One region of the Rhodococcus sp. IEGM 1354 genome, then DNA from elsewhere that is predicted to be linked to it. Evidence: riboswitches for the same ligand, from Rfam matches in the RefSeq annotation. Region 1 holds a riboswitch; each other region holds the start of a gene.
What was found. A riboswitch is a leader RNA that binds a small molecule or an ion and turns the genes downstream of it on or off. The one in region 1 is predicted to bind S-adenosylmethionine.
Positions count from the first base shown of each region.

Region 2: linked by a shared signal. The riboswitch ahead of QM588_RS19265 (ABC transporter substrate-binding protein) and the one ahead of QM588_RS21350 (aminotransferase class V-fold PLP-dependent enzyme) in region 1 are both predicted to bind S-adenosylmethionine.
Region 3: linked by a shared signal. The riboswitch ahead of QM588_RS16745 (bifunctional o-acetylhomoserine/o-acetylserine sulfhydrylase) and the one ahead of QM588_RS21350 (aminotransferase class V-fold PLP-dependent enzyme) in region 1 are both predicted to bind S-adenosylmethionine.
Region 4: linked by a shared signal. The riboswitch ahead of QM588_RS19230 (amino acid ABC transporter permease) and the one ahead of QM588_RS21350 (aminotransferase class V-fold PLP-dependent enzyme) in region 1 are both predicted to bind S-adenosylmethionine.

Region 1 covers NZ_JASHKT010000011.1:88,349-92,829, reverse strand. Annotated here, with positions in the region: gene QM588_RS21355 (hypothetical protein) at 1-380, opposite strand, end outside; gene QM588_RS21350 (aminotransferase class V-fold PLP-dependent enzyme) at 535-1,866, opposite strand; SAM riboswitch class IV at 1,921-2,036, opposite strand; gene QM588_RS21345 (Pls/PosA family non-ribosomal peptide synthetase) at 2,191-4,481, shown strand, end outside.
Region 2 covers NZ_JASHKT010000009.1:71,485-75,965, reverse strand. Annotated here, with positions in the region: gene QM588_RS19275 (ABC transporter permease) at 1-629, opposite strand, end outside; gene QM588_RS19270 (ABC transporter permease) at 622-1,602, opposite strand; gene QM588_RS19265 (ABC transporter substrate-binding protein) at 1,599-3,185, opposite strand; SAM riboswitch class I at 3,430-3,523, opposite strand; gene QM588_RS19260 (hypothetical protein) at 3,627-4,181, opposite strand.
Region 3 covers NZ_JASHKT010000007.1:73,466-77,946, reverse strand. Annotated here, with positions in the region: gene metX (homoserine O-acetyltransferase MetX) at 1-869, opposite strand, end outside; gene QM588_RS16745 (bifunctional o-acetylhomoserine/o-acetylserine sulfhydrylase) at 878-2,227, opposite strand; SAM riboswitch class IV at 2,382-2,504, opposite strand; gene QM588_RS16740 (MFS transporter) at 2,857-3,996, shown strand; gene QM588_RS16735 (ABC transporter substrate-binding protein) at 4,000-4,481, opposite strand, start outside.
Region 4 covers NZ_JASHKT010000009.1:63,351-67,831, reverse strand. Annotated here, with positions in the region: gene QM588_RS19240 (ABC transporter substrate-binding protein) at 1-365, opposite strand, end outside; gene QM588_RS19235 (amino acid ABC transporter ATP-binding protein) at 408-1,205, opposite strand; gene QM588_RS19230 (amino acid ABC transporter permease) at 1,202-2,062, opposite strand; SAM riboswitch class I at 2,276-2,369, opposite strand; gene QM588_RS19225 (hypothetical protein) at 2,604-3,800, shown strand; gene QM588_RS19220 (hypothetical protein) at 4,087-4,245, shown strand; gene QM588_RS19215 (WhiB family transcriptional regulator) at 4,373-4,481, shown strand, end outside.

The sequences.
Region 1 (4,481 bases):
CGCTCGATCTCGCCGTGTACCTGCAGCGTCACGCCGTCCGCGACGTCGGCCGCGGTGACGTCGGAGATCAAACTCGCCAGTCCCGACGGGGTACCGACGTAGCGGATCGACGACGGGCCCGCCGGCGCGTCGAGTGCGGCGAATTCCCGACGGGCTGTCCTGGCGTCGGCAGCGACGTAGATCTCGAGATCGAGGAAGACCGCGAGGTTCTCGGCCGATTCACCGCGGTCGACGGCTTCTGCGTGCAACCGGGCGCGTTGTTGCTGAGCTTCCCGCAGGTCCGAGGCGACGATCCTGACGGTGTTCACCTCGGGCCCAGCGGTCAGTTCGGTCCAGACGTCATCGGATTCGATGGCTATGCGGGTGTGATTGTGCGACATGAGTGGTGGTCCTGATTCGTCGGTCGGGATACGCATGCGGTCGGAGCGGAGCCGAACTCGAACACGACCCGGACGCAGTGCGGCACAGATCGACATACCTGTTGCACCAGTGGCGATTGCCACGAAAGACGACACTCACGGTCATGACGCCATGCTAACTGTCTGTGGGGCTGCACGGGGATCCAACCCCGGCGGCCCCGTCGGCCAGGGCGGGGAACGGCCGAGGGTCCGGAACGGGGTTCCACCACCCGGCCTCTTCGGCGTAATTCCAGTTCGGACCGGACTCGACGAACGCCGCCAACGCGCCGACGAGTCGGTCCACGTCGGCCGAGGAACTGCCGAGACCGATACTGGCCCGCACGGCACCGTCGGCATGACCGAGTCGGCGCAGCAGGGGGTGGGCGCAGAACTTTCCGTCGCGCACTCCGATGCCGTGTTCGGCCGACAGGTACGCCGCCACTTCACCGGGGTCGTAGCCGGCGACGGTGAACGTGACGATGCCGACGACGTCGGGCGCGTCTGCCCACACCTGCAGCAGTTCGACACCCTTCAGTGCGGCCAACCCGTCTCGCAATCGGGTGGACAATTCCCGCTCGTGTGCGGTCGCGGCGTCCTCGTCGAACGATGCGATGGCCTCGCACGCCGCCGCCAGCGCGACGACACCGAGCACATTGGGCGTTCCTGCCTCGTGTCGCTGCGGTGCGGGAGCCCAGTCGGTGTGCTCGATCGTCACACTGCGCACGGCACCACCGCCGGCCAGGTGGGGTTCGCCGGCGTCGAGCCAATCACGGCTTCCCACAAGCACACCCGCGCCGAACGGGGCGTAGAGCTTGTGTCCCGAGAACGCCAGATAGTCCACACCGAGTGCGGCAATGTCCACTCGACGGTGCGGAACGAGCTGTGCGCCGTCGACGACGATCCGAGCACCGTGCCGATGCGCGAGATCGGCCAGTTGCCCGATAGGGAGCACTTCGCCGGTGACGTTCGATGCCCCCGTGATGGCCAGTAGCGCAGCAGGTTTCGCAGCCAACTCCGCGTCGAGCCGGGCGAGCGTCTCGGCCAGCGTCGATGCTGCCACCACCACTCGGCGATTGCGCCACGGCAGCAGGTTCGCGTGGTGCTCGATATCGAGCACCACGGTCTCCCCCGGCACGCACGCGGCCAGCAGGTTGAGCGAATCGGTGGTGTTGCGTGTGAACACGACCACGGAATCCTGTTGTGCCCCAACGAACTCAGCGACGGTCTCGCGCGCCTTCTCGTATGCCGCGGTGCACACCCGAGACGCGTAGCCGGCACCGCGGTGCACGCTCGAGTAGAACGGCAGCAACTCCGCGATCCGATTCGTCACCGCCGACAGCGCGGGCGCGCTGGCCGCGTAGTCGAAGTTGGCGTAGGTGCACGTGCCACCGTGGACCAGCGGAACCTGCAACTCCGTGCCGGAAACAGGGGCAAAAGGAGCACAGGGACGGGAAAGTACAGACGTCATGACAGATCAAGCCCTCACGTTCGAGGGACCCGCAACGGAAGTGATTCGTGAACGAGTCCGCGCTTGCCGCGCCGGTTCTCCGGCGTCAGCCTGGTCGTCACCCGGAGCACCCCACCGCGAAGGAGGGTTGCCGACCAGCAAGCCGGGGCTCGATGCTGGTACTCGTGACCGTGGTCAAGACACTGGCAAACCCGCCACGGTTTTGTCAAGCCGGGGCTCACGCCGAGACAGCAGTAGGATCTCCGCGGTGGGAAGGCGCGCTCGTTCACCTGCTGGCAAACAGAACGTGAGATAACCAACGGCGCTGCTTTTCCTCAGCACCACATGAGTCATCTGCCAACGAACGAGAAGGACACCCGGTTGCCTGTGCACCAAGAGAACGATCTGCCGGGTTCGAGCACGGATATCGCACCTGCTCCGGCCGCGTTTCTCCGCTCGCCCCTTGCCCCGCCGGCCCGCACACTGATCGACGTACTGCAGGAGACAGCCGATCGTTTTCCGGATGCACCCGCGATCGACGACGGGACGGTGTCGGTCAGCTACGCCGAACTGCTGGACGACATCGCCGAGGGGGCCCAGTGGCTCGCCGACGCCGGTGTCCGACGCGGCGACCGCGTCGGCATCAGGATGCCGTCGGGGTCCTTCTCGCTCTATGTCGCGATTCTGTCGATCCTCGACGTCGGGGCTGCGTACGTACCCGTCGACGCCGACGATCCGGAAGAGCGCGCCGAATTGGTCTTCGGTGAGGCGCAGGTGACGGCCATCGTCACTGCGGGCGGTATCGCAGCCGGCACCGCGCCGAAACAGAATGCGCCTGAACTGGGTGGCGGTACTCCGGTGCCCGAGCCGCCCACACCCGAGGACGACGCGTGGGTGATCTTCACCTCGGGTTCGACCGGAACCCCCAAAGGTGTTGCAGTCAGCCACCGTAACGCCGCGGCGTTCGTCGACGCCGAGGCTCGCATGTTCCTGCAGAAGGATCCGCTGGGACCGGGTGACCGAGTGCTCGCCGGCCTGTCGGTCGCGTTCGACGCCTCCTGCGAGGAGATGTGGCTGGCGTGGCGGCACGGCGCCTGCCTGGTGCCCGCCCCGCGCTCCCTGGTGCGATCCGGCTTCGACCTCGGTCCGTGGCTCGTCTCCCGAGACATCAGCGTCGTCTCGACGGTGCCGACGCTGGCGTCACTGTGGCCCGCGGTGGCACTGGAAGCGGTGCGGCTGTTGATCTTCGGTGGCGAAGCATGCCCACCCGAGCTGGCCGAGCGGCTCGCCGTCGAAGGCCGGGAAGTCTGGAACACCTACGGCCCCACCGAGGCGACGGTCGTCGCGTGCGCGTCCATCATGGACGGGAAGGGCCCGGTCCGCATCGGATTACCGCTGGACGGTTGGGATCTGGCAGTCGTCGACGCCTCGGGCACTCCGGTGGCGGTCGGCGAAGTAGGCGAGCTCGTCATCGGCGGCGTCGGCCTCGCCCGGTATCTCGATCCGGCCAAGGACGCCGAGAAGTACGCGCCCATGCCCTCTCTCGGGTGGGACCGGGCGTATCGCAGCGGCGACCTGGTGAAGCTCGAGCTCGAGGGACTGTTGTTCCAGGGCCGCGCCGACGACCAGGTCAAGCTCGGTGGGCGACGCATAGAGCTGGGCGAGATAGACAATGCGCTGCAAGCACTTCCGGGCGTCGGCGGTGCGGCCGCGGCAGTCCGCAAGACCGCTGCGGGCAACTCGGTTCTGGTGGGCTATCTCGCCAGTACCAATCCCGACTTCGACCTGGAGGCCGCGCGCGCCTTGCTGGCCGAGCAGTTGCCGTCGGCGCTCGTACCGCGGCTCGCGCTGGTCGACGAGATGCCCACCCGTACCTCGGGCAAGGTCGACCGCAATGCGCTCCCGTGGCCGCTGCCCGGCATGGCAGGCGCGTCGGCGCTCGGTGGTACCGCCGGGTGGGTTGCCGAGTTGTGGACCAACATCCTCGGCGCGCAGGTCAACGACGAGAACGCCGACTTCTTCGCCAACGGCGGCGGTTCGCTGTCGGCCGCTCAGCTGGTGACGGCACTGCGCGAGCGGTTCCCCGAGATCACCGTCGCGCAGCTCTACGACCACCCGCGGTTGGGTTCTCTGGCACAGTATCTGGACGACCTGAAGCCTGTCGTGGAGGCAATCCCCCGCGATGTGGCACCGACGTCTCGTACCGCGCAATGGGCCCAGATTCTGGCGACCGTTCCGTTGACGACGCTGACCGGGTTGCAGTGGGTCACCTGGCTCGGCCTGCTGTTCAACGTCATGGCCTGGTTCGGCGACGTGCCGTGGGCTCCGACGCTGTCGTGGTGGTGGATTCTGCTCGCATTCGTCCTGTTCATCACCCCGGTCGGGCGCATGGCCATCTCGGTGATCGGTTCACGGATACTGCTGGCGGGGTTGAAACCCGGCGCATATCGACGCGGCGGCAGCATGCACATAAGACTTTGGGCGGCAACGCGATTGACCGATGCGAGTGGCGCGTCCAACCTCTCGGGTGCACCGTGGATGGTCTACTACGCGCGCGCTCTCGGTTCGAAGATCGGCAAGGGCGTCGACCTGCACACCCTGCCGCCCGTCACCGGCATGCTCGAACTCGGCGACGG
Region 2 (4,481 bases), on a different contig from region 1:
AAGACGTCGAACCATCGCACACCCGAGGCGTACGCCGCCTCGACATACAGCGACCGACGCACACGCAACACCTCCGACCGCATGACCCTGGCGAAGTTGGCGATGAGGGTGACCCCCACGGCGATAGCGACGTTGACGGTTCCGAAACCGAGCGCTGTGACCAGGGCCAGCGAGAGCAGCAGTGTCGGAATCGACAGCAGCACATCGACGATGCGCATCAGCACGGCGTCGACGAAGCCCCCGACTGCCCCGGAGATCAGGCCGATGAGCGATCCGACGACCAGTGCGATGCCGACCGCGAGCAGTGTCGCAGTCAACGACAGACCGGACCCGTGGACCACGCGGGTGAAGACGTCACGGCCGATGTTGTCGGTGCCGAACCAATGTGCCGTACTGGGGGCCTGGAGCTTGTCGGCAGGCACGCCTACCAACGGGTCTCCGCTCGCGAACACGGATGGGAAGAGTGCGAATCCCAGCGCGAGCAGCAGCACGAGCGCGGACAAGGCAAGCCACACGTGCTTCAGGACGTCCTGCACCACCCGGCGACGCCGAGCTGTCGACGGCAGCGGCTCTGCCTTGGGAGACGCCTCCGCCTGAATCTGGAGATCACGTATCAAGATGTCAGACATGGGCTTTCTCCGGTTCCGCGACTGCGCGCGCAGGCTTGTACTCGCGCACGATGCGCGGGTCTATCAGCGGATACAGCAGGTCCACGGCCAGGTTCACCAGAACGAACACCAGCGAGGTCAGAACCACGATGCCCTGCACCACCGGAATGTCCTGGGCCAACACCGAAGTCTGGGTCAGCCGCCCTACTCCGGCCCGCGAGAACACCGTCTCGACGACGACCGATCCGGCGAGCAGCGTCCCCACCAACACACCCGCGATCGTGAAAGCCGGGATGGACGACAGCCGCGCTATATGCCGCGTCTGCACCCGTAGCCGCGAGACGCCCTTGGCGCGAGCGACATCGACGAACGGCTGTTTCCAGGTAGTCGCCATGCTGGTGGCCAACACCTGAGCGATGACCGCACCGGTCGGCAGTGCCAATGTGACCGCAGGCAGCACCATCGCAGCCGCTCCGGCGTCGCCGAAGGCCGGGAACCACCTCAATTGGAACGAGAACAGTTGCAGCAACAGCAGTCCCACCCAGAAGGTCGGTACAGCCACCCCGAGCGGCGGGAGTGCGAACAACAGATTCTTCAGCCACGGCGTTCGGGTGTACGTCGCGGCGTACGCCAGTGCCGACCCGAACACGACCGCCAATACCAGTGCGGTGCCTGCGAGGCCGAGCGTGCTCGGCACGGCATCGAGGATGGCCGTCGTCACCGGTTGTCCGGTGGCGATGGACAATCCGAAGTCGCCCTGCACAGCCCCGGTCAGCGAATGCCAGTACTGAACCCACACCGGCTGGTCCAAACCGTAGCGGGCCTGCAATTCTGCGACGGCCGCTGCGTCGACCGGTGTGCCCGAGCCGGCCGAGTCGACAGCAAGACTCACCGGGTCCGACGGCAGCAGGAACAGCACGCCGAACGAGATGGTGAACGCGGCCCACAGCACTGCCACTGCCTGCAGTACGCGCTGTCCGAGGTACCGGATCATGCGCTCAGCCAGGTATCGAAGAACTGCAGTCGAGCGGAGGCCTCGAACTTCAGGTCCTGCACTTTCGACGCCGCGCCGACGGCCTGCGACAGTTCGATCGTGGGGATCCACAGTCCGTTGTCGAGCACCTGCTGTTGCGCGGTGGCGAGGATGTCGTTGCGCGCCGTTGCATCGGTGGTCGAGAGCTGATCGGTCAGCGATGCATCCAGCTCGGGAATCGGGCTGCGCGCGTTCAGGTTACGTCCTTCGACGGCGAACGTGGTGCGCAGAATATCGCCGTCGGCGCGGGTGCTGTTGTAGTACGTGGAGTCGTAGTCCTTGGTGCCTTGACGTGCTGTCGCCTCGGACGTCGAGACCAACTCGAGCTGCAGGTCGACGCCCACCGCACGTAGCTGCTGCTGCGTCAACTCCAGGATCGCCTGGTTGCCAGCGAACACTGCGGAGTACATGACCTCGAAACTCAGCCTCTGTCCGTCCTTTTCACGGATTCCGTCCGATCCGGGAACCCACCCTGCCGCGTCGAGCAACGCCTTGGCATTGTCCGGGTCGTAGGTCACTCCGGCGAGTTCGGTGTAACCCGGTGTCGCACTGGCCAACGCGCTGGTGGCCGGCTCGAAATCGGGTCCCAGTACGGTGTCGACGAGTTCCTGCCGGTTGATGGCAGGCACCAGTGCGGCGCGCACGACGGGATCCTGCAACGCACCGCGCGTGACGTTGGGCTGAATGCCGAACGGGACTCCCGGGTTCGAGGTGGTCAGAATTCGGCCGCCGGTCGCTTCGATCTGCGGAGCGTCCTGCGGCAACGCATCGCTGACGGCGTCCAGTTGATCGGAGGACAAGCTTCCCGTGCGGACGCCCGACTCGGGCACGATGGTGAAATCGATGCGATCGAGATAGGCCTCGCCGGTGTGACCGAATACCGCTGAACCCCAGTTGTATCCGGTCCGCTTGGCCAACGAGACCGACCGATCCTGTTGGTAGTCGGCATAGGTGAAGGGCCCGGACCCGATGTTGGTTCCCAAGCACCGCGATTCCGCCGATCGGCCCGAGGTAGCGAGTGCCTGTATTCCGAGCTGTGGTGTCGAACTCGCCTGCAGGAACTGCGCATTCGGTGCTGCGAAGTCGATGCGCACCGTCGAGGGGTCGACCACCGTCGCGCTCTGATAGCCGGTCAGATAGCTCGCCGCCAACGGTGCCTTCGCTGCGCCGAGGCCGATGATCGCGTCGAAATTCGCCTTCACCGCCGCCGCGTCGAGCACCGTGCCGTCACTGAAGGTGACGCCGTCCTTCAGCGTGAATGTGAAGGATTTCGCGTCGGGACCGACCTCCCACCGCTCGGCCAGCCACGGTTCGATCTCACCGGTTTCGGGGTTCTGATCGGTGAGTGAATCGACGACCTGACGGGTGACGTAGATGGTCTGGTTGGTGCCGGACTGGGCGGGATCCGAGCAGGTCGGGGCCCCGGACAAGCCGTAACGCAGAGTCCCGCCCGGCTGAGCCGGACCGGCATCGGCGGCCGTGGTGGCGGCACCACCGGCGCACCCGGCGAGGAATGTGGCCGTAGTGGCGATCAGGCCGGCCACCAGGAATGCAGGACGAGTGGACACGTAGGTGTCTCCGATATCTGGTCGATCGCGCGCACAGTCCCGCGTCCGAGCTGGGTGTGCCCAGGCAGGAGTGCGCGCAGATGATGAGGTGAGGTGTGAAGTACGAGTTGCGGCGAAAGGTCAGCTGCGACAGGTCGAACCGTTGAGGCGGCACAGATCGACATGGAGACGGCGGCAACCGTTGACGAAGCCTGAGGCAACTCGGGTGTTCACGTGCATTCCTCCATCGGTCCCGGCGGTAGCACCCTCACCCGACGAGCGGGGGGTTGCTGCGACGTCATAGAGCCAGGTCTCTCGGTCGCTCTGGATGGTCCTACGGTTCCCGATACTACGAGAGCGTCGACTCGGTTGCCAACCGGGGTAGGAAAACCCGCCGACAACAGACGCGAGAAGCGCGGTCGGAACGATGCCTACCGTTCAGACGGCCAGCGCCAGTCCAGCGCTCCCACTCGCGCAAGATCTCGAATCATCATGCGAGGCAACCTTGTTCAACTCTGGCGCATTCACGCGGTGCACCCAGTAGTCGATCGCTTCGCCGGCATGAGCGAATCGGACGAGGACGTCCATGCAGAGCCAGGTCGCGACCGAGAAGTCCTGTTCCGCACCGTCGAGACCGATCAGTGTCAACTCTTCTCCCACAGCAAGCAACGCGCGATCGATATCGGAACCGCCGGGGCCGAGCCACGCCAGCGCTCGTCCGAGTAGCGCCCAGTCTCCGGCGGTCACAGGCTCATCGGCCGATTGTCTGCACAGTTCCGCAGCCGCAGCGAGAGCATCCGCCACCGGAGTCGTTACCGAACCGTGGAGCTCAGCGAGAATGCCGCGATCGGAGTCGACCAGATCGGCCATGTAGCGCCAGCGGGCAGCAAGCGCCGCGTCCTCTGGCCACAGGTCGGCGGTGCCGAACTGGAGTCGGGTGATCATGTCCTTGGCCGAACTGCACGAAAGCGCGGAGCCACACGAGTCGTTCATGTCGATCATCCCCACTGGGTCAACACACAACATTGGTCACCGGCTCGACAGTCGCATTCGGAGGTACCGTCGAGCAGTGGCTTTCGTCACCGATGCAAGCAACGCTGCTGTGGTCGTTACGTCCGCCTTGGGGGATATTGAACGCCGCCACCAGCATCTTTGCGACTCGTGGTTGCACAAATCCGACAACGTCACACTTTGGATCCATATGTAATTGGCCGCATAGTGCCGTGCGCCGACTCCAGCTGGGCCGCAGCGACAGCCAAATGATGTGGGAACGTGCGTTCGAATAGTTGTCGG
Region 3 (4,481 bases), on a different contig from region 1:
ATCGCTTCGCTCAGAAGAACGTACGTTGCCGCGTCGAATCGATTGACCAGTTTGGCGGCCTGATGCTCGAGGTAGCTCTGCGCGGAGTACCTGCCGCCGGCCCACGGATCCTCGTCGTTCTGGGGAGAGTTTCCGAACCGAATGTCGAGTTCGCTCTCGGTTCGGTACGTCAGATGCGCGATGCGTCGAGCAATTCCGAGTCCGGCGGTCGGGGCGGTGCCGGTGTCGTGGTAGTTGCCGCCGAGCCAACCCGGATCGGCCTTGATCGCAGCGATCTGGGTGGTTTGCGTCCCGATCTGGTCTGCTGTCGCGCGGGCACCGACGGCGAGGACCAGCGCGGCACCCACCCGATCCGGATGTCCCACAATCCATTCGAGCGTGCGCATGCCGCCCATCGATCCGCCCACGACGGCGGCGAACCGATCGATACCCAGAACGTCGGCCACCGCGACCTCTGCCGCCACCTGATCGCGGATCGAAATTTCGGGGAAGCGCGAACCGTACGGGGTGCCGTCGGGGGAGATACTGCTCGGCCCGGTGGTGCCTCCGCATCCGCCGAGCACGTTGGTGGCGACGACACACCATTCGTCGGTGTCGATGGGGCTGCCCGGCCCGACCATCCCGTTCCACCAACCGGGCAGTACGTGGTCGGCATCCGGCGGTCCCGAAACGTGGGAATCACCGGTCAACGCGTGTTCGACGAGGACGACGTTGCTGCGATCGGCTGCCATCTCGCCCCAACGCTGCACCGCCACGGTCACGTGCGGGATGTGAGAACCGTTCTCGAGATCGAGACCACCGATGTCGATGGTTCCCAACCGCCCGTCCGGAGACGGAAGAACCGCCTCCGGACGAACGCCTGTATTCAAGCTGTGACTCAAGACGCCGCCGCGCGGAAGCCGACCTCGAGATCGGCGATGATGTCGTCGATTCCTTCTATACCGACGGCCAGACGCACGAGGCCAGGAGTGACGCCGGAGGCCAACTGCTCTTCCGGGGTCAACTGCGAATGCGTGGTGGATGCCGGATGGATGACGAGAGAACGCACGTCTCCGATGTTAGCCACATGACTGTGCAGAGTGAGAGCGTTGACGAACTTCTTGCCCGCGTCCACTCCTCCCTTCAGTTCGAAGGCGATGATCGCGCCCTGCCCCTTCGGGAGTAGCTGCTGCCCGCGCTCGTACCAGGGCGAGGATTCGAGTCCGGCGTAGTTGATCGAGACGACGTCGTCGCGACCGGCGAGGAACTCGGCTACCTTCTGCGCGTTCGCCACGTGCCGCTCGATTCGAAGACTCAACGTCTCGAGACCTTGGCTGATGAGGAACGCATTGAAGGGTGACACCGCAGCCCCGATGTCGCGCAACAACTGCACCCGTGCCTTCAAGGCGAAGGCCGGAGCGCCGAGATCGGCGAAGACGACACCGTGGTAACTCGGGTCCGGGGTGGTGAAGTTGGGGTGACGGCCCTGCGTCCAGTCGAACGTTCCGCCGTCGACGATGACGCCTGCGATCGCCGTGCCGTGACCGCCGAGGTACTTCGTCGCCGAGTGCACCACGATGTCGGCACCGTGCTTCAGCGGCTGCAGCAGGTACGGCGTCGCGACGGTGTTGTCGACGATCAGCGGAATGCCGTTCTCGTGGGCAACGGCCGAAATGCCGGGGATATCGAGAATGTCGTTCTTCGGATTGGAGATCGTCTCACCGTAGAACGCTTTGGTCGACGGTGTGATGGCCGCGCGCCACTGCTCGAGATCGTCCGGATCATCGACGAACGAGACGGTGATACCCAGCTTGGGGAGCGTGTAATGGAACAGGTTGTAGGTGCCGCCGTAGAGCCGCGGGCTCGACACGATGTGGTCGCCCGCCTCGGCGAGGTTGAGAATCGCGAACGTCTCGGCGGCCTGGCCCGACGCGAGCAGCAATGCCGCGACGCCACCTTCGAGGGCCGCGATGCGCTGCTCGACGACATCCTGTGTCGGGTTGATGATCCGGGTGTAGATGTTGCCGGGCTCGGCCAGACCGAACAATGCGGCCGCGTGATCGGTGTTGTCGAACGTGTACGAGGTGGTCTGGTAGATGGGCAACGCACGAGCCCTGGTGGTGCCGTCCGGTGTCTGACCCGAATGGATCTGCTTGGTCTCGAAGCTCCAGTCGGCTGCGGGATCGGTGAACGGATCCTCGGTGGGTGCTCCGGTGGCGTCGACGACGTCGGGGGTCGAATCGGTCATGGCTGGTGATACTCCGTTTTCTCAGACGTGTTTTCTGTCGAATGAAGCTCGAGAACTCGAGCGTTACGGGGCGTATCGGTACAGCAACACATGAGAACCTCCTGACATGCCTCGGCCCGTGGGGACCGAAGATCAGTGGGTCCGCTTCGGAGCGGACCCGCGCTTGTCGATACGACACGGATGTGTTGCATCGGCCTGGTCGTTCACCCGGGGCACCCCACCGCGGTTGGAGGGTTGCCGGCCAGCAAGCCGGGGCTCGATGCTGGCACTCATGACCTGGCAGGAATCTTAGCGGGTACGGGTGTCTCGGGGGAACGAGGGCGCTCGCGACCCTCGAGCAGATGCTCTGGTGAGGACAATCACCGCCCGACGACTCGAAAACGAGTCGCCTCGGGGAAGACAATGGAGACGACGAACGTTGTGCCGTCCGGTCGGGCTGTGCTGAATCGATCCACCAGGTCGTCATCGCGCCCCCGGCCCCGCTCTGTAGTCCGATTGCTTACGAAGGTTGTTCTGCTGTGACTGTCACCGATTCCGCTCTCGCCAGAAACGTCAGCGCCGTGCGCGGCAAGGTGTCGAGTGGGTTGAGTGTCGGCCATCGACCACACTCGACCCGCCGCAGGCTTGCCATGCTGGCTCTGTCCATCGGCGGCTTCGGTATCGGCACCACCGAATTCGCGTCGATGGGCCTGCTCCCGGACATCGCGACGACGATGGGCATCTCGGAGCCGTCGGCCGGTCACATGATCTCCGCCTACGCACTCGGCGTCGTCGTCGGTGCGCCGACCATCGCCGCTCTTGCGGCGCGTGTTCCTCGGCGCATGTTGTTGCTGGCGCTGATGGTGGCGTTCACGCTCGGCAATCTCGGGACGGTCTTCGCACCGAGTTTCAACGAGTTGGTGGCCTCCCGATTCGTGGCCGGCCTGCCGCACGGCGCGTATTTCGGCGTTGCGGCGCTAGTGGCAGCGCACCTCGCTGAGCCGGGCAAACGAGCCAAGGCCGTCGCGATGGTGATGATGGGTCTATCGGTGGCGAACGTCGTCGGTGTACCGGTGGCGACCTGGATCGGCCAGGCCCTCGGGTGGCGAAGCGCATTCGCGCTCGTCGCCGTGATCGGGTTGCTCACCGTCAGTGCGCTGGTCCTGTGGATGCCGCGACTCGACGCGATGCCGACCACCAGTCCGATCACCGAGCTCGGTGCCCTGCGCCGTGGGCAGGTGTGGATGACCCTGTTCGTCGGCATCGTCGGATTCGGTGGCATGTTCGCGGTGTACACCTACATCGCGTCGACCCTGACCGACGTCGCGGGCCTTGCCCGTGCACTGGTTCCGGTGGCCTTGATGATCTACGGCCTCGGCATGGTTGCCGGCAACTACGCAGGCGGTTGGTTGGCCGACAAGTACAAGCTCAAGGGCACCTTCATCGGGCTGGCCGCGACCGCAGTGTCCCTGGCCGTCTTCGTCGTCGCGGCTCACAACCCGGTGACCGCGCTGCTTCTCGTGTTCTTGATCGGCGCGTCCGGCTCGTCCGTCGTCCCCGGACTTCAGACCCGTCTGATGGACGTGGCGGAGGACGCGCAGACTCTCGCCGCGTCACTCAACCACGCGGCGTTCAACCTGGCCAATGCCATTGGAGCCGCGGTGGGCGGCGCCGTGATCGCCGCAGGCCTCGGCTACACGGCACCGGCCGCCGTCGGCTCGGGACTCGCTGTTGCCGGCCTGGGCGTTCTGTCCGTCGCCATGTGGATGGAGAAGCGCTCGGCGGTATGAGAGTCAGGACGTGATGGTGGTGGCGGTTCCGCCGAGCGCCTCGGACAGTGCCGGAGCCACCTTGTCGATCACGTACGGCAGGCTCAGCACGCTCGTGAAGTAGATCGCCCCCGCCGTCACCCCATCGGTGAAGACGAGATTGCCGTCCTTCACCGGCTGCAGAGCGTTGTACACCGGTTCCTTCTCCAACTGGCCGCGATCGCCCGGGTTCTCCGTTCCCCAGATCAGCACATCTGCAGTGTCGAGGACCGACAGGTTCTCCAGCGGGATGCTCGCCTGCGCACTGCCGTCGGCCGGCACGAACGCGTCGATGTCGTCGGGTATCACAAAACCGAGCTTCGTCAGGAAGTCGGTGCTCAAACCGTCTTGGTATGCGATGGCCTTGCCCTCGTAGAACGCGTTCTGTAGGAAGATCGCCTTCTTGCCCGCGAACTCGGGGTGCGCCGCCGCGGCATCGGCGAACTTCTGATTCACGCCGTCGATGA
Region 4 (4,481 bases), on a different contig from region 1:
CAATCTGCGACCTGAAGATCGACGTCGAGACCGAGAATGTCGGCGATCAGGTACGAGAAGTCCACCTCGGACCCCACGATGGTGGTGTCGTCGGTGGCGTAGAAGCGCAGTGGTGGCGCGGTACCGCCCGCCCCGGTGACGATCAGCGTGCCGCGATCGCGAATCGCTTGCGGCACTTCGGCTGCGATCTCGTCGACCTTCTCGACGCGAACGCGGTCGGCCTGCTCGGGTGAAAGATCGAACGTTCCGCCGTCATCGGTGACGACCCGAGATTCGGCAGTGGGTTCGCTGCATGCAGTCGCAGTGAGCGCCAGGACCGCGAATGCGGACGCTACTACCGCGAGCCTACGAGATGATCCGGACATGACTTTCCCCGTTCGTGGGTGCAGGTGAAGGGTGAGTGAGAGCTAGAGAACGTGAGCGAGGAACGACTTGGTGCGTTCCTCCTGGGGTGAATCGAGAATCTCTGCAGGAGAGCCTTGTTCGACGATGACGCCGCCATCCATGAAGACGACGGTGTCGGCGACCTCGCGAGCGAACCCGACCTCGTGCGTGACGATCACCAGGGTGGCACCATCGCACGCCAGGCCGCGGATGACCTCGAGAACCTCTCCCACCAATTCGGGATCGAGGGCTGACGTCGGCTCGTCGAACAGAATGACTGTGGGACGCAGGGCAAGTGCACGCGCGATGGCGACCCGCTGCTGTTGTCCGCCGGAGAGCCGTCGCGGATAGTCATGCGCTTTAGAGTGCACCCCGACTCGATCGAGGAGAGCCAGCGCTTCGGGTTCGACGTCGGAACGCGGGCGTTTCTGCGCAGAGATCGGGGCTTCGACGACATTCTCGAGGACCGTCAGGTGAGGAAACAGATTGAAGTTCTGGAACACGAAACCGATCTGGGAACGCTGCCGCAGAATCTCCTTGTTGCTGAGTTCGTGCAGTTTGTTGCCTTTGCGCCGATATCCCACCAGATCACCGTCGATCCGGACGGTGCCCTGGTCCACCTTCTCCAGATGGTTCAGAGCGCGCAGCAAAGTCGACTTGCCCGAACCCGAGGGGCCGATAATCGCGGTCACCTCACCGGGACGTACGACGAGGTCGACGCCTTTGAGCACCTCGAGCCCGCCGTAGGACTTGTGGACGCCGCGCACCTCGACCGCGTATCTCGTTGCGGCACTGGATGTGGAGGCATCGAGAGTGGTCATCGGGTCGCCCCTCTCGGCGCGAAGGTGACGTTGGAGAGCTTGTGGCGAATCTGTTGGATCGGCGTCAGCGGAATGTTGCGTACCGCGCCCTTGGCGTAGTGCCGCTCGACGTAGAACTGCACGATCGAGAGCACCGACGTCAAAATGATGTACCAGACGGTCGCGACCATGAGCAGCGGAACCACGCGTCCGTTGCGTCCGTAAATGACCTGCACCTGGTAGAACAATTCGGCGATGGCCATGACCGACACGATCGACGTACCTTTGAACAGAGAGATCACCTCGTTGGCCGCGTTGGGGAGAATCCCTCGCATCGCCTGCGGCAGAACGATCTTGAAGAACTCCCGTCTCTTCGGAATACCCAGCGCTGCTGCTGCTTCGAGTTGCCCCTGGTCCACCGAGATGATACCGGCCCGAACGATCTCGGCGGAGTAGGCCGCTTGGTGCAGGGCCAGCCCGATGATGGCCGCCGTCGATCCACTGATGACGTTGTTGACGTCGAACTGGAAGAAGCTGGGACCGAACGGAATTCCCAAAGACAGAGTCTGATACAGGTACGCAATATTGAACCAGAACAGAAGCTGCACGATCAACGGGATGGAACGGAAGGCCCAGATGTAGAACCAGGAGATAACCTGCAACACAGGATTGTCGGACAGCCGCGCTACCGCCAGGCCGATACCTATGGCGAAGCCGATCAGCGTGCCCCAGAAGGTGAGCTGGATGGTCAACCACAGCGCCGACATCACCGATGCCGCAGTGAAGTACTGAGCGAAGGTGTCCCAATCCCAGCCGGGGTTAGTGACGAAGCCGTGCAGGAACTGACCGACCACGATCAGAGTGGCGACTCCGATCACCCAGCGCCACGGGTGCCACGTGCGTGCAACGACGAGTTGTTCGTCGGGAATGTCGTCCGTCGTATCCACAACGGGACGAGAGTCGAGTTGAGTCACCGGAACCGCCGGGTCGGATGGGCAGCGATCATCGCTGGGTTGCCTTTCGAGGATTTCGTGCTGTGAGTACGCCGATCGATCACGCGTGCGTACAGATACAGATGTTCATCGGTCGCGCCTCCATCGGTCCTGGCGGTAGCACCCACACGCCTCAGGGCGGGGTTGCTGCGACGTCATCGAGCCAAGGTCTCTCGGTCGCTCTGGATGGTGACAGGAACGTACAGACAAATCTATCGAGAAGTCAAGTGCACGTACGCATTCGGTTTCAATCACGATGATTTCAACCCTTGCCACCGGCGATGTTCGCCGAGTGTCAGCCAAAAATACCCCGGTACCGGGCCGCCGGATTCGGCGCGGGCCGTTGGATGTGGAGAGCAGGTCTCCGGCCGGAACCGGGAATTGCGCACTACTCATGAGCCAATCGATCACCGATTAGGCTTACCGTGTGCGAATCGACATGCGGCGCGGTGGAGTCCGGATCGACGCCGTGGTCGTCGCTGCGATCGTCGCCGTGGGCTGTGTGGCAGCCGGAATCACCCTTGATTCGCCCGAGGTCGGAGACATACCGGGTTGTGACGTCGTAGTTCCCGCCGGCGAGACGTTCTCCTTCTTCACCGGTTCCTACCCAGGTAAGTACGACAACCCCGACTACCCGTGGCTGACGGCCGAGAAGGCGTCGGCGATGTCGGAGTCCCTGGTTCGCTCGTTGCCCACAGACGTCGAAGTGGAGTTCGCTTCCCCCTCGAATTCACTGGTGTTCCAACCGATGCAGATCTACTCGAAGAAGGCCGAACTGTCGGGCGGCATGACCGTCGAGGACCTCAGTGGGGACAGCACGGCATCCGGGGTCGTCGATCGTGCAGGAGTCGCTGCACCACTGCAGGTCTCAGCAGAGGCATGGGACGATGCGATTCCACCGTGCACCGAGGGATCGGTCGACGAACGGATCGTGCTGCCCGACGGCACCGTTGTCGATGCGCTGGATGCGGTGTCCGAGTACGACGGGGTATCGACGCATCGGCGCACAGCGACCGCATACTTCCCGGACACCATCGTCCATGCACGGACTTCGAACGAAGGGGACGAGGCCGAACTCCCCCTCGAGGCCGACGAACTCCGCGACATCGTCTCGAATCCCGAACTGCGGGTGAGCGCACGCGTCCCCGAAGGTACGAAACCAGCACGCGCCGACTGTGGACCATCGCGCGAGTACCCCGTTCCCCCACTGCCGCGCGATGTGGTCGAGCGCATCGGATCGGCACTCCAGGCGCGGTGGGAAACCGCGTTTCCGAACACATCGACCGATATCGCTGTGGGCGACCTGATGCCGGGCACCTATGGAAGCGGAAGCGCCTGCAATGCAGTCGTTCTCACCAGCTCGCGCGGCACCGCACAGGTGAACGTCGAGATATCCGTCGAGGACAACGTGGAGTGGCCCGACGATCCGGACGTGCTGCGCAGTGTTCTACCCGACGGCACAGTGGTGACCCGCAGGTCCGACATGCGCACGATCGGGACGGAACCGACCGAGTGGCTCAGTGTGCTCCGGCCGTCGAACACGCTGGTGCAGTTCCGTTTCGACGACACGATCGCAGTCGAATCGCTCGTCGAGCTCGCAACCGCCCCCGGGTTGGATCTGTAGAGGGTCGGCGAACTCCACCACCCTCGTGCGAGAATTCGGCTTATGCATGTCCGAAAAGCCGGGATCGGTGACGACGGCTTTCGAAAAACGCCGCGCTATCAGCAGTTGAACGCAGCGAGTGTTGTTTTTCTCGGATCGCTGGTGGTGATCGGCACATTCCAGGCGTATCGACACGTCCGATTCGATACGCCTGGCCGCTCACAGCGCCATCCTCGTGGCGGTCGCAGCCGCAATTCTGCACGCGCTCAGGCGAACTGACCGGAAGCCGACGTGGCTTCTTCCCCGTATGACACTGCTCGTGTTCGGTCTCGGCAGTCTCATGTGTGTCGTCGCAGGCGACTATCTCCCTGCTGCGGTCGCCGCGATCCAGGCTGTGATCCTTCCGCTGTTCGTGCTGGACGACCGAGTGAACGCCCTCTATCGGTACACCCCCGACGTGTCCTGAACCGCGGTCTCGAATCACCCTGATTTCAACCGTTGCCTCGCGCCCTCGACGCGGCGAGAGTTCCTGACGAATGGCCGCGTGCGGGAGCAGTCTCGCGCAGCGTCGACGAAAGGAATGGGTCGCCACGATGCCGAACGAATCTGCACAATCGAAGAACACCGCAATCGCCATGATCGAACGCAGGATCTCCTCCTCCACAGCTGAATCCTGGGACTGGCAGCTCGATGCACTGTGCC